DNA from 3 places in the Ewingella allii genome. Region 3 is predicted to be linked to each of the others. Evidence: predicted binding sites of a transcription regulator. Region 3 holds the regulator's gene; each other region holds the start of a gene.
The links. Region 3 encodes ArgR, which controls arginine synthesis, uptake and breakdown. Its sites were predicted from a motif close to ANTGAATAAAAATACANT; they were not measured.
Positions count from the first base shown of each region.

Region 1 (4,979 bases), on a different contig from region 3:
CACCGTCGCCGGCGTTGAGGATAGGAATGCCGCCGGAGAATTCAGTGGCTAAGCGCGCCGCGCCTTCCTGCGGGTGGCGCATGACGATGGCGTCCACGTAGGTGCCAATCACCGATATGGTGTCGGCCAGCGTTTCGCCTTTCTTGCCAAGCGACGTATTAGAGCCGTCGGCAAAGCCCACTACTGAAGCGCCAAGACGGTGGATTGAGGTTTCGAACGATAAGCGTGTGCGGGTCGAGGCTTCGAAGAAGCAGCTGGCAATCACCTTATGCTTCAACAGTTCGGGCTGTGGATTGGCTTTCAGGCTGGCCGCGGTGTCGAGCACCAGTTCTAACTCTTCACGACTGAGATCGTTAATCGAGATGATGTGTTTTTGGTACAGCGGATTAGCCATGACGTATTTCCTCAGCAGTTACGGTTCTTAAACCTCAAATTCTGGACAAAAAAAAGCCCCTTCAATGAGGGGCTTTCAATAATTCAGAAATGCAACGGAAGAACAACGGCAGCGGGCTGCCTTCAGGTACGGCGTGTTGAGCATGTTTTTTAACATCACAAACCTGACAATTGTTCATGGGTTCTCCCGGCAAATTGTGGCGCATTATACGCGCAGATTTTCGTGCTGCAAGCGAAAATCGGCCTGAATCGATTCTAAAAGCAAACGATTGGCAGCCCACTTACCGTTTGAAGATTTTCATTCTCCAGCGACGCATGCGGCCCAGACGCTCCGGCGCCTTCAGCTTATGCTTGATCCACACCACCTGCCACGGCTGGAGGCGGGTTTGGCCGTCAAACGGCACATCGGCAATCAAGTCCTTGCCTTCAATTGCCAGTTTTACCACCTGCGTTTGGTCGCTGATGTTGAACACGCAGGTGATTTTGTCTTCCGTCAGCGGGTCATAGCGCTCCATGGCAAACAGCGATTTGCCCATATCGAATACCCGCTGCCCGGCCTGTGGCGAGAAGGCCGGATGGGCGCGACGATGCTTAATAAGATTACTCAGTCCGTAAAACACTCTCGCGCTTAGGCTGTCAGTTTTTTCCAGCCCGGCCTCGACGTCGTCTAGCTTGAGCTTCTTGCGGTTAATGCGGCGATTCAGCCCCGACTGGTGCATACCCTCGAGGTCATTTTCGCTGCCCAGCAGGCTGTGAATATAGATGGCCGGCACGCCGATGAAGGAGAGCAGCAGGGCCTGCGCCGCGAGGAATTTCCGCGCTTTGGTGTCGACGTCGTCATCCGGCTCGGTCAGGGCGCTGAGGAAGTTGATGTTCAACTCGTAGGGTGAATGGGTGCCGTCGCCGTTGTCCTTGTAGGAGACGCGCCCCTCTTTGCGCAACGTCTCCTGCGCCATGTATTTGCGCTCGTCGTCGCTGAGGAAGGTTTCGGTCGGGCGTAGCCCAATGCCGTCGTGGCTGGCTAAAAAGTTGAAATAGGTGGTTTCTGGGTAGCGCGCCTCGGCGTTGAGGCTTTGCGCCCACTGGGTCAGCGTGGTGGTGTCCTGACGCAGAAAGGCGTGCAGCGTCAGCGGCGGCAGTGGGAACTGATACACCATGTGGGCTTCGTCGCCCTCGCCAAAGTAGCTGATGTTCTCGTGATGCGGCACGTTGGTTTCGGTGATGAGCCGCGTGCCGGGGATCACTTCATCCAGAATGGTGCGCCACACTTTGATGATGTTGTGCGCCTGCGGCATATGGATACAGCGAGTGCCGACCTCTTTCCAAATGTAGCCAATGGCGTCGAGGCGAATCGACTGCCCGCCGCTGGCGGCGTATTGCAGCAGCACGTCGATGCTCTCCAGCAGCACCTGCGGGTTTTTGAAATTGATGTCGACCTGATCCTCGCTGAAGGTGGTCCACAGATACAGCTCGGTGCCGTCGGCTTTGATAAACGGCGTCAGCAGCGGCAGGGCGCGGGGGCGCACCACGCGGCTGTAATCCAGCTCCGGGTTGGAGTCGATAAAGTAATCTTTGTAGTAAGGATCGTCGTGCAGATAGCCCTTCATCCAGTCGCTGGATCGCGAGATGTGGTTGATCACGCAGTCGAACATCAGGTTGAAGTGGGAAGAGAGCTGGTGGATGTCCTGCCAACCGCCAAGATGTTCGTCAATCCGGCGATAATCAATGACGCTAAAACCATCATCCGAGCTGTAGGGATACATCGGTAAGATGTGGATATCGCTGATGATTTCACGCAGATACTTGTCGGCGAAATGGTTCAAAGTCGCCAGCGGTTTCTGCTCGCCGTGGCTGATATTGTCGCCATAGGTGATGAGGTAAATGTTGGTGCCATCGACCCAATCCTGAGTGCGGTGTTTGCCGTAATTCCATTTTTCGGCCAGTTGCAGGATCTGTTTCAGTAAATCGGCAATGTGTTCTCTGGGATAGATCCGGCTCAGTAAACTTTCCAGTCGCAGGACATATTCCAAATTGACTGATTTCATATCGTTTCCCTTTTCTTTATCACTCCAGAAGATGGCAAAAGAAGCGGCGCATAATGAAAAGGTTAGTTGAAAACGGGGCGTTCAGGCGGGGATTAGCCGTGAAAAACTGCAATGTTGTGTAAAAGGGTATGTGCGAAGCTGGAGGAAATAACCTGACGCGCGAGGATTGTCGCGTCAGGCCGAAGGCGAATCAGAGTGAACCAAGAGTGGCGACCATCACCGCTTTAATGGTGTGCAGGCGGTTTTCAGCCTGATCGAACACCACGCTGTGCGCCGACTCGAACACTTCGTCGGTCACTTCCATCCCGCCGTGCAGGTTGTACTCTTCCGCCATTTGGCGGCCTAGGGTAGTCTGGTCGTCATGGAAGGCGGGCAGGCAGTGAAGGAATTTCACCTGCGGGTTGCCGGTCAGGGCCAGCATGGCGCTATTCACCTGATAGTCACGCAGCAGGCTAATGCGTTGTTTCCACGTCTCTTTTGGCTCACCCATTGATACCCAAACGTCGGTATAGAGGAAATCCGCGCCTTTCACGCCCGCCGCAATGTCTTCGGTCAGAGTGATGTTGCCGCCGTTTTCCTGCGCCAGCTTCTTACAGGTTTCCACCAGCTCGGCTTCAGGCCAGCAGGCGGTTGGCGCGACCAGACGCAGGTCCAAACCGCAGAGCGCAGCGGCTTCCAGCAGGGTATTGCCCATGTTGTTGCGCGCGTCGCCGAGATAGGCCAGCGTCATTTGTGACAGAGATTTGCCCGGCAGATGCTCTTGCATGGTCAGCAGGTCGGCCAGCAGCTGAGTCGGGTGAAATTCCGTCGTCAGGCCATTCCACACCGGCACGCCGGAGAACTCCGCCAGCGTCTCGACTTTATCCTGACCAAAACCGCGATATTGAATACCGTCATACATTCTGCCCAGCACGCGGGCGGTGTCTTTCATTGACTCTTTGTGACCAATTTGGCTGCCACTTGGGCCGAGGTAGGTGACGTTAGCACCCTGATCATAGGCGGCAACTTCGAAAGAGCATCGGGTGCGGGTTGAGTCTTTTTCGAAGATGAGCGCGATGTTTTTCCCTTGCAGATGGGCTTTTTCGCTGCCGTTATTCTTAGCGGCTTTCAGCTCGGCGGAGAGCTGGAGAAGGGATGAAATCTCCGACGGGGTAAAATCCAGTAACCTGAGAAAATGACGTTTACTCAACAGACTCATGGTGTTCCTCTCCAATGCTTTTGCATTCTTTAGTGAATTAAAATTCAATTTATATGTATGAATATGCAATTACAACCCCGTCGTTAAAACTTTATAGTGGAGGCTGGCCCCGCGCTGTGTGAAAATGGTCTAGAGAAACGTCACATTGATTGAGGACAGAGGCATGGCAAATCGTGAATTGCTAGAAGAACAGAGTGAAGAGACCCGCTTAATCATCGAAGAGCTGCTGGATGATGGCAGCGATCCAGACGCGCTTTACACCATCGAACATCACTTATCTTCTGATAAGTTTGAAGATTTGGAGAAAGCCGCGGTTGCCGCTTTCAAACTGGGTTATGAAGTTAATGACGCAGAAGAGTTGGAATTAGAAGACGGTTCAACCGTGATGTGCTGTGACGTGATCAGCGAAATTGCGCTGAACGCCGAACTGATTGATAAACAGGTTGAGCAGTTGATGGACCTGGCCGAAGCCCACGGCGTTGATTACGACGGTTGGGGCACTTACTTCGAAGGCGACGACGAAGGTGAGGACGGCGAAGAAGGTGATGAAGAAGATTTGGTTGATGAAGATGATGACGGTAAGCGTCATTAATAGCTAACTCTATCAGTAAGATAGGGTTTTGATCCTCCCCTTGAACTAAGGGGAGGATAAGCTCAGCTTGCACTTCCGTGCTTTAAATCATTCCGCGCTTTAAATCTCGTTATTACGCACTAACTCCGCAACCAGATCGTTTACGCCGTCACTCATATTTTTAAACTTGGTTAACTCGCTGCGCGTCACTACCACGAACACGCCTACGCCGCGCTGAGGCACCATCGCCACATAAGTAATAAAGCCACCGCCACCGCCGGTTTTCTGAATAATGCGCGGTAACAGCGGCGTCGGCGCCATCGTCACCCAACCCATACCCAGAGAGTCGGCCATGCCCGGCACGTCCATGCCTTTCAGCGACACCAAATCAGTACGCTTAAAGTACATCTTCTGCGCCATTTCGGCGGTCAGGCTTGGCTTGCCGAGTGGGGAAGGTAGGAACTGGCGCATCCAACGCGCCATGTCGGCCGGGGTCGAGTAGATACCGCCGCTGCCCGCTGCCGCCGTGGTATTCAGACAAGGGCTTGGGCGCAGGCCGGACATCAGGCGCGCACATTGGCTGGCGTTTGGCGTCAGCGTGGTGTCGACCATACCCAGCGGCTGGGTTATCTGTTCGCGCAGCAGCTGGGTGTAAGGTTTGCGCGCCGCGTTGGATAAGGCGTCAGCCAGCAGGTCAAAGGCTAAGTTGGAGTAAGCCGCACGCGCGCCCGGAGGCGTGGTCATTTTGGCGACTCGCAGCCACGCCCAGCGA
Region 1 covers NZ_JAWUDN010000004.1:37,473-42,451, forward strand. The annotation lists gene pyrB (aspartate carbamoyltransferase) at 1-394, opposite strand, end outside; gene SBO83_RS10955 (alpha-amylase family glycosyl hydrolase) at 675-2,438, opposite strand; gene argF (ornithine carbamoyltransferase) at 2,629-3,636, opposite strand; gene rraB (ribonuclease E inhibitor RraB) at 3,800-4,228, shown strand; gene ampH (D-alanyl-D-alanine-carboxypeptidase/endopeptidase AmpH) at 4,328-4,979, opposite strand, start outside.
Region 1: argF (ornithine carbamoyltransferase) is a predicted target of ArgR. The motif match lies at 3,668-3,685, and genes of this name have one in related genera.

Region 2 (4,979 bases), on a different contig from region 3:
CTGCGCCTTCCATCTGATAAGCGCTGATGCCGTATTGGCTCAGCGTGCGGGTATCAGCACCGGCGCGGAGCCACTGCTCCACGGCCTGAAAAGTCGTATTATTTCTGCCGTATAGCGTGGAAGAAGCGTATTGCACTTCCATTACCTGATTGGCGTAATCTTTGGCATTTACCGGTTTGCCCGTGGCGTTCGGCTCATTCACATACTCGAGCGCATTTTCCAGTCGACCATCTTTATACTGCTGCCCGCGATCGGTCGGTCTGGATGAACAGCCCGCCAATATCGCGATGACCAGACCACTCAGCAGATATTTACTCCAACGTCCTTTCATTATTGCCGCGCTCTCTTGCTTTCAGGGGGGAAACTACCGCCAAAACGATAACAAAGGCCCTATCAGAAAGGAATTGCCACCATCGAAAAAAATGAATTCGATCGGGCTGTTTAAAAAGCCATCAGAGTGTATAAAAAGCAGTTAAACAGGCGGTTTATCACATTAATTTGGAAAAAAGGGTTGCACGAAATCTCACGCAGCGTATAGTTCGCCCTCATCGGACGCGGGGTGGAGCAGCCTGGTAGCTCGTCGGGCTCATAACCCGAAGGTCGTCGGTTCAAATCCGGCCTCCGCAGGGGTGGAGCAGCCTGGTAGCTCGTCGGGCTCATAACCCGAAGGTCGTCGGTTCAAATCCGGCCTCCGCAACCAACTACAAATCAGCATAAAAGAAAAAACAACAGACACCTTAACGGGTGTTTTTTTGTTTCTGGCGTCTGGAAATTCTTTCAGCCGATCAAAAAAGGCCAGCGATGTTCTCCACTGACCTTCTTATTCGTAAAGCCTTAGCCCATCACCTTCTGACCGACATGCCACCATCGGCAAAATAGGCCTTGATGCCCGCCAGTATGGACTCCGCCACCTTCTGCTGGAAGTGGCTGGTCTTCAGCTTGCGCTCCTCTTCCACATTACTGATAAACGCCGTTTCCACCAGAATGGAAGGAATGTCTGGCGCTTTTAACACTGCAAATCCTGCCTGATCGACCTTGTTCTTATGCAGATGATTGATTTTGCCCATACGCGTCAGCACCTCTTTACCAAACTTCAGGCTGTCGCTGATGGTGGCGGTCTGCACCAAATCGAACATGGTGTGGTCGAGATAGCGGTCGCCGCTTTTACTCACGCCGCCGATTTGATCGGACTCATTCTGCGTCTGCGCCAGAAAACGCGCCGCGGCGCTGGTCGCCCCTTTGGTCGATAAGGCGAAAACCGAAGAGCCACGGGCGGCACGGTTGGTGAAGGCATCGGCGTGAATCGACACAAAAAGGTCTGCCCGCAGCTTTCTCGCCTTAGCGACCCGGACTTTCAAAGGGATGAAGACGTCTTCGTTGCGCGTCATGTGGACCTTCATGTTCGGCTCGCGCTGAATCAGTTTCTGCAACTTGCGGGCAATCAGCAAAACGATATCTTTCTCACGGGTCTTATATTTGCCGATGGCACCGGGGTCTTCGCCGCCGTGCCCCGGATCGAGCATGATGATCAACGGCCGCTCGCGCCCCGCTTTGCCATCTTTGGCCGTCTCCGGCGGCAGGGTTCGCGCCACATCGCCCCTGTTGTAATCTTCCAGCAATGCCAATAGTGGATCATCCTCCGCGCTCACTGCCCCCTCTTGCGGGTAGAGATCCACCACCAAGCGGTTGTGAATTCCGGCAACCGGCTTAAGGGTGAAAACGTGCGGGTTAATCTGCTTTTTCAGCTCCATCACCAGCCTGATCGTCGTTTTATCAAACTGGCCTACTCTGGCCTGTTTGATAAAAGGATCATTTTGCTGGATCTGCTTACCTACGCCCTTAAGCACGCTATTGAGGTGAACACCTTCAATATCGATAACCAGCCGATGAGGATTGGTGAGAGTGAAATGCTTATATTTCAGCGGGGTACTGGACTCTAGCGTCAGGCGAGTATAGGAAGAAGCGGGCCAGACGCGCACGGCAACCACTTGTGAACTGGCGGCAAAACCCACCCGGCTGACGCTGAGCATCCACGAAGCAGCTACGCTTTGTAACAGGCGTCTTCGGCCAAAATTGTGATTATCGTCAGTCATGCAGTCTCAAAGGTAAGGGCTCAAAATGAGCAAAAAACAAAACAGCCAAAAAGGCTCAATAGGAAAATTCTAACGAATCGACTCCCCCCTGTCATTCATAAACGGGATTGGCTAAATTTTAAGCTTGTTGATGGTTTGTGAACAAAAAGAGAGATTTCTTACTTGCCACATCGACATAAAAGAATAAAAATACAGAAATTACGAATAAAAATTCAAATGAGGTTTTGCCGTGAAGGAACGTAGTACTGAATTGGTTCAGGGTTTTCGCCACTCGGTTCCCTACATTAATGCACACCGTGGCAAAACGTTCGTTGTCATGCTAGGCGGCGAAGCCATTGAGCATGAGAACTTTACCAACATCGTCAATGATATCGGGCTGTTACACAGTCTGGGCATCCGTTTGGTGGTGGTTTACGGCGCTCGCCCGCAAATTGATGAAAATCTGGCGGAGCATAATTATGAACCTATCTACCATAAGAATACCCGCGTCACCGACGCCCGTACCCTCGAACTAGTCAAGCAAGCGGCGGGCTTATTGCAGCTCGACATCACCGCCCGCCTCTCCATGAGCCTGAATAATACGCCACTTCAGGGTGCGCATATTAATGTGGTCAGCGGTAACTTCATCATCGCCCAGCCTTTGGGGGTCGACGACGGTATCGACTACTGCCATACCGGCCGTATTCGCCGCATTGATGAGGAAGCGATCCACCGCCAACTCGACAGCAACGCCATTGTGCTGCTTGGGCCGGTTGCCGTATCCGTTACGGGTGAGAGCTTCAACCTGACCTCCGAAGAGGTGGCGACCCAGCTGGCAATCAAATTGAAAGCCGAAAAAATGATTGGCTTCTGCTCGTCTCAGGGCGTGATCGACGAAGACGATAATATTATTTCGGAACTGTTCCCGAACGATGCGCAGGCTCGAATCGACACCATGGAAGCCAGTGGCGATTATCAGTCCGGCACCGTGCGCTTCCTGCGCGGGGCAGTCAAAGCCTGCCGCAGCGGCGTGCGCCGTAGCCACTTAATCAGCTATCAGGAAGACGGCGCCTTGGTTCAGGAACTGTTCTCCCGCGACGGTATCGGTACGCAAATCGTGATGGAAAGTGCCGAACAGGTGCGCCGTGCGACAATTAACGATATCGGCGGCATTCTTGAGCTGATTCGCCCGCTGGAGCAGCAGGGTATTTTGGTTCGCCGCTCGCGCGAGCAGCTAGAGATGGAAATCGACAAGTTCACCATTATCGAACGCGATAATCTGACCATCGCCTGCGCCGCGCTCTATCCGTTCCCGGAAGAGCGTATTGGCGAAATGGCCTGCGTGGCGGTGCATCCCGACTATCGCAGCTCGTCACGCGGCGAAATGCTGCTGAAACGCGTCGCCAGTCAGGCGAAGCAAATGGGGCTGGATCGCCTGTTTGTGTTAACCACTCGCAGCATCCACTGGTTCCAGGAGCGCGGTTTCCAGCCGGCTGAAGTTGACGTTCTGCCAATCCAGAAACAGGAAATGTACAACTATCAGCGCCGCTCCAAAATTCTGCTGACCGAGCTTTAAAGCAGGGCTTACACTAGGTTAGTGATAAAAAATAACGGGGCTTCTCACGCGTAGAGAAGCCCCGTTTTGTTTTTACTACTCAGGATTGAGAGAGGACGACTCGCCATGTTCGCTCAGCCGTTCCGCCAGCCCGCTGCGGCGGCGAGTTCGCGTGCGGGTCGCAATGTTGAACACCTTCTCACTGGCATAAAGCGACAACTGCTTTTTAGCTCGGGTAATGGCGGTATAGACCAACTCCCGGGTTAGCACCGGCAGGAAATGGTTAGGCAGCACCAGCAGCGTGTGGTCAAACTCAGAGCCTTGAGACTTATGCACCGTCATGGCGTAAGCCGTTTCATGGGCTGGCAAACGACTCGGCTGCACGGATTTCACTTCACCGCCCGGAAGCTGAAAGTAGACCCTCAGCTCGCCACTTTCGCTTTGCAAGGCGATACCGATATCACCGTTGAATAACCCCAGCGCGCTGTCATTTCGGCTGATCATCACCGGCCTGCCGGCATACCATTTCCCCGCCAGCACGGCAGGTCGGCGGATCAGCCCTTTGCGATTTAGCAGTTGTTCGATGCGCTCATTCAGCCCTTTTACGCCAAACGGTCCTTCGCGCAGCGCGCATAGCACCTGAAAACGGCCAAAGTCCTGCAAAATGCTATCCGGCGATGCGCTGTGTCTGACGCCTTGGAGATAAGGAAGATAGCCCGCCACGCAGGCATCGAGCAGCGGCTGGAAATCCTCAGTTTCATTGAGCGGATAGCCCGTCACGTCCGGCAAGCCTTGCGCCAGCACGGCAGACGCGGCGGCGCTCTCCCCTGCATTGACGGCTTTCGCCAACTGACCAATACCCGACGCCGAATCAAACCGATAGCTGCGGCGCAGCAGGCACAAGCTATCGCGCACGCTGGCGGCGTTAGCCACTTCGGTTGGCGCGACAGGGCAGCCGGTCAAATAACTCAGTTGGGTGGCGCGCTCTGCGCTGTACCCCTGCTCTGCAAAGCGGCAGATATCTCCCAACACCGCCCCTGCTTCTACCGAAGCCAACTGGTCACGGTCGCCAAGGAAAATCACTCGCGCCTGCGCGGGCAGTGCTTCAATCAGCCGCGCCATCATCGGCAGGTCAACCATTGAGGCTTCATCCACCACCAGCACGTCAAGGTGCAGCGGATTCCCACGGTGGTAACGCATGCGCTGGCTACCGGGTTGTGCGCCCAGCAATCGATGTAATGTCGAGGCTTCAGTCGGGAAAGCGGCGCGCTCGGCTTCGCTAAGAGGTAAACGCAGACTGGCCTGCCCCAGAGAGTCGGTCAAACGCGCTGCCGCCTTGCCGGTGGGCGCGG
Region 2 covers NZ_JAWUDN010000003.1:371,997-376,975, reverse strand. The annotation lists gene mltA (murein transglycosylase A) at 1-331, opposite strand, end outside; tRNA gene SBO83_RS10500 (tRNA-Met) at 554-627, shown strand; gene amiC (N-acetylmuramoyl-L-alanine amidase AmiC) at 843-2,093, opposite strand; gene argA (amino-acid N-acetyltransferase) at 2,323-3,648, shown strand; gene recD (exodeoxyribonuclease V subunit alpha) at 3,724-4,979, opposite strand, start outside.
Region 2: argA (amino-acid N-acetyltransferase) is a predicted target of ArgR. The motif match lies at 2,272-2,289, and genes of this name have one in related genera.

Region 3 (4,979 bases):
TTGATGTCCCTATGAATGATTTTTGCGCCGAGTTTTATTGCTGAAAGGAGAGCGGTCAGCTCGCCCGTCGCATGGGGAAAATCCTGCTGCTTTTCAACAATAAATTCGCCTAACGTTTTCATGACGCATTCCCTAAATCTAGGATGGATAACGGTTTATTAATGAAACCTTAACATGAGCACGAGCAGTTTAGCCCAAATATATGGATGAATCCTAGGCAAATCCATTTCTTCTGGAGGATTCTGAGCGGTAGAATAGCGGCTGACTTAAAGGCATTAATGGAAAACATATGCGCATTCATATTCTTGGGATTTGCGGCACCTTTATGGGCGGGCTGGCAATGCTGGCACGCGCACAAGGGCATCAGGTTACCGGTTCAGATAACAACGTTTATCCACCAATGAGTACGCTGCTGGAGAATCAGGGTATTGAACTGATCCAGGGTTACGACCCCGCGCAGCTCGAGCCTCGTCCTGATCTGGTGATCATCGGCAACGCCATGACGCGTGGAAACCCGTGCGTGGAAGCTGTGCTGGAGCAGGGCATTCCTTACGTTTCTGGACCACAGTGGTTACACGACCACGTGCTGCCGGGCCGCTGGGTGATTGCCGTTGCGGGCACCCATGGTAAAACCACCACGGCTGGCATGGTCGCGTGGATCCTAGAAGCCTGCGGCTACGAGCCGGGCTATGTCATCGGCGGCGTGCCGGGCAACTTCGACGTCTCTGCACGTCTGGGTAACAGTCCGTTTATGGTGATTGAAGCCGACGAATACGACAGCGCGTTCTTCGACAAACGTTCCAAGTTTGTTCACTACAGCCCGCGCACGCTGGTGCTGAACAACCTTGAGTTCGACCACGCTGACATCTTCGACGACTTAAAAGCTATCCAGAAACAGTTCCACCATTTGGTTCGTCTGGTGCCGGGTCAGGGGAAAATCATTCTGCCCGACAATGACACGCCGCTGAAACAAGTGATGGCGATGGGCTGCTGGAGTGAGCAGGAGTTTGTTGGTGAAGCCGAAACCTGCGCCTGGGATGCCAAGAAGCTGACCCCGGACGCCAGCTCGTTCACCGTCTACCTGCGCGGTGAGAGCGTCGGCGAAGTGCACTGGTCGCTGGTTGGCGAACACAACATGCACAATGGCCTGATGGCGATCGCCGCGGCGCGTCACGTCGGCGTTAAGCCTGAAGATGCCTGCAAAGCCTTGGGCGATTTCATCAATGCCCGTCGCCGTCTCGAACTGCGCGGCGAAGCCTATGGCGTGAGCGTGTATGACGATTTTGCTCACCATCCGACGGCGATTCTGGCCACCCTTGCTGCCTTGCGCAGTAAAGTCGGCGGTACCGCGCGCATTTTGGCCGTGCTCGAACCGCGTTCTAACACCATGAAAATGGGCATGAGCAAGAATGAGCTGGCGCCAGCGCTGGGCCGTGCCGATGAAGTCTTCCTGTTACAGCCTCAGCACATTCCTTGGCAAGTAGCAGAAGTTGCTGAGCACTGTGTGCAGCCGGCTCACTGGAGCGCGGATGTCGACTCGCTGGCCGATTTAGTGGTGAAAGCCGCGCAGCCGGGCGACCATATTTTGGTGATGAGTAACGGCGGCTTCGGCGGCATTCACACCAAACTGCTGGATGCTCTGGCGGCGAAATCTGTGGCGGTCGAGCAGGAATAAGCTTCAGCCTGTTGGAACCTTCTTAAACACAGCTCCGGCTGTGTTTTTTTATGGCTGAAAGGCAGCAGGGCGCGGAAAAAAGGATAAAAAAAAGCTCCCGCAATACACGGGAGCCAAAGGGTGTCGTCGGACAGGACGACGAGGGTCTCGGGAAGTTAAGAGCACGGCAGTGGCAGTGTCAGCTCTCTTTCCAGCCTCAACAGCGCTTATTCTTATCGCTGGGTGGCTATTGAAACCGGGACTTCAATACAACAATTTTTCTACTTATGAGGGTGACTCGCTTCGCTCAATAAAGCTTATTTATAGAGCTCAGCCGTCGCGTGATATGCGCCTTCGTTATAAGCCTCAATCACACGGTAAGAGGTCGCGCCTTTGCTGTCGGCTTTGTCAGACAGTTGCTGGCGGATATCCATAGGTACGCCGTTAACGCCGCTGACGCTAATGGTACCCATAGGTTGTAAATTCTGTGCCTGATCGTTGGTGACCAAGTTGGCAGCTGAAGCGCCAAATGAGATGGCAGAGAACAGGCTAAGTGCAGCGATAGTAGTAGTGATTTTCATGACAATTTCCTGATATTTATGACGTTGATGCAGGTTATTTGATAGCAACGTCGATTCATGTTTTGGATTCATCAGGTCTGTATTATCAAGATTGAAGGGCGTTTTTGCGCTCTGGAAACTTGGTGCGTTGCAGCGATAAATCCGTTTTTTAATGCTTCGGCCTCTATTTCTTAGGCCAGATAATTTGTCTTACTCAAACTTCTCTTACTAAAACGTCTGTGACTTCAACGTCTTATTGGTAAATCTCTGCCGTTGCGTGGTAGTTGCCTTCTTGGCGAACTTCAATCACGCGGAAGGCTTTTGCACCTTGCTCATCCGCTTTATCAGATAGTGCCTGACGAATATCCGTAGGAGCACCGGCCACGCCGCTGACGCTAACCATACCGACGGACTGCAGATTTTTAGCCTGATCTTGTGTGACAGGTTGTGCTGCAAATGCGCCAAATGACAGTGCAGAGAGAATGCTGAATGCAGCGATAGTAGTTGTTACTTTCATGATTGACCTCGTCTCTTTTATTATGTAGTCCGAACAAACAGTGATTCACATCACGGAAATGAGTATACATCTAGTAACCCGAAATATTAATAGTTTGCTAATAGTTTTTGGTGTGGTTATAAGGGGGCTAGTAGTGTTTTTAATAACAGAAAAGAATAAAAAACGGCTTAAAATTGACCTTTTGAGGGTATTGTCTAGATAAATTAATGGGTTATGTCATTTGAGCTATTTGTGCTGAATATTGCAGAGATTCACACTATTGAAACCAGCATGTGAAGATGGTGTGACTGGTAGGGTCGTATTTAACAGGATGACATCTTGACAGGTCGTTTGGAAAACAACCTGATAGGTGGGTTTTAGGGTTAATAATTTATAAATAACCAGTAAAGAAGGTAGAAAAGGGTGCTCGCAGGATACCGTTGAGTACTTCACGGGTCACCTGCGCATATAATGGAGTGGCTTTACGCTGAGGAAGAGCGCGATTAAAGCTCTTGTTCGAACAGACTGAGAATGGCTTCGTACAGCTGTTTCACGCTAAACCCGCGGGCTGGCGTGGTGAAAATGGTGTCATCCCCGGCGATGGTGCCAAGAATGCCTTCCGATTTGCCTAATGAGTCCAGCAGGCGGGCAATAAGTTGCGCTGCGCCCGGGCTGGTGCGGATCACCACAACGGCATCGTTATAGTCGATATCCAGAACCAGGTTTTTCAACGGGCTGGTGGTGGTCGGGACACCAATCTCGGCCGGCAGGCAATACACCATCTCCATTTTCGCATTGCGGGTGCGTACGGCACCGAATTTGGTCAGCATGCGAGAAACTTTAGATTGGTTGATGTTCTCAAATCCGTCCTCTTGCAAAGCAAGGACGATTTCGCCTTGAGAACTGAACTTCTCTTCCTTCAATAAGGCTTTGAAGGCTTTAATTAGATCTTCCTGTTTGGCAGGATTACGCATTTTGCACCCTAAGGTCATAACGATAGTGCGGGTGATTATGCATATATATGAATTTTTATGCAATAAAGATAATCACGCATTACCCTGAGTTGTGCGCAATGTCTGGTTATACCCATTTATCCAGCGATGAATTTAGTAATGAATATGCTGGAATTGTGCATTGTTGACATAAGACATAGTTATTAAATTGTTATGGAATTGATATTGTCCTGATGCCATCAACGGGTGTAATGTAACCGCCGGTTAACCTGTCGTGTTTCGTGACGCTATTTTTATGATGTCATTGATTTATGCCATTGATGCATAAGCAAATAATCTTAAATAAAGCCGACATACAGCCAAAATTACCGCGTAGCTTCTCAATCTCAGGTATAGAGATTGTTGCAGTAGTGCAGTGGATGATGGTCACTACCTAGATGAATTCACGGCGCTTTTTAAGTTTATGATAATAAAGGAGTATAGGATGAAAGTTGCAGTTCTCGGTGCAGCTGGCGGTATCGGCCAGGCCCTCGCCCTTCTACTCAAGACCCAACTGCCTTCAGGTTCAGAACTCTCTCTGTATGACATTGCCCCCGTTACCCCGGGCGTAGCAGTTGACCTCAGCCACATCCCTACAGCAGTAAAAATCAAAGGTTTCAGCGGTGAAGATGCAACGCCTGCACTGGTTGGTGCTGACGTGGTGCTGATCTCTGCTGGCGTAGCTCGTAAACCGGGCATGGACCGTTCCGACCTGTTCAACGTGAACGCGGGCATCGTCCGTAACCTGATTGAGCAAGTGGCTAAAACCTGCCCGAAAGCACTGATTGGTATTATCACCAACCCAGTGAACACCACCGTTGCCATCGCAGCAGAAGTGCTGAAAAAAGCCGGTGTTTACGACAAAAACAAACTGTTCGGCGTGACGACTCTGGATGCTATCCGTTCAAACACATTCGTGGCTGAACTGAAAGGCAAACAGCCTCAGGACATCGAAGTACCTGTGATCGGCGGCCACTCAGGCGTGACTATCCTGCCACTGCTTTCTCAGATCCCTGGCGTCTCTTTCACTGAAAGTGAAGTCGCTGATCTGACTAAACGTATCCAGAACGCGGGTACGGAAGTGGTTGAAGCGAAAGCCGGTGGCGGATCTGCAACCCTGTCTATGGGTCAGGCTGCGGCACGTTTCGGTCTGTCTCTGGTTCGTGCTCTGCAAGGCGAAAGCAACATTGTTGAATGTGCTTATGTTGAAGGTAAAGGCGAACACGCCCGCTTCTTCGCACAGCCAATTCTGTTGGGTAAAAACGGCGTAGCCGAGC
Region 3 covers NZ_JAWUDN010000008.1:44,879-49,857, forward strand. The annotation lists gene fbp (class 1 fructose-bisphosphatase) at 1-122, opposite strand, end outside; gene mpl (UDP-N-acetylmuramate:L-alanyl-gamma-D-glutamyl-meso-diaminopimelate ligase) at 290-1,675, shown strand; gene yhcN (peroxide/acid stress response protein YhcN) at 1,972-2,235, opposite strand; gene yhcN (peroxide/acid stress response protein YhcN) at 2,468-2,731, opposite strand; gene argR (transcriptional regulator ArgR) at 3,214-3,684, opposite strand; gene mdh (malate dehydrogenase) at 4,148-4,979, shown strand, end outside.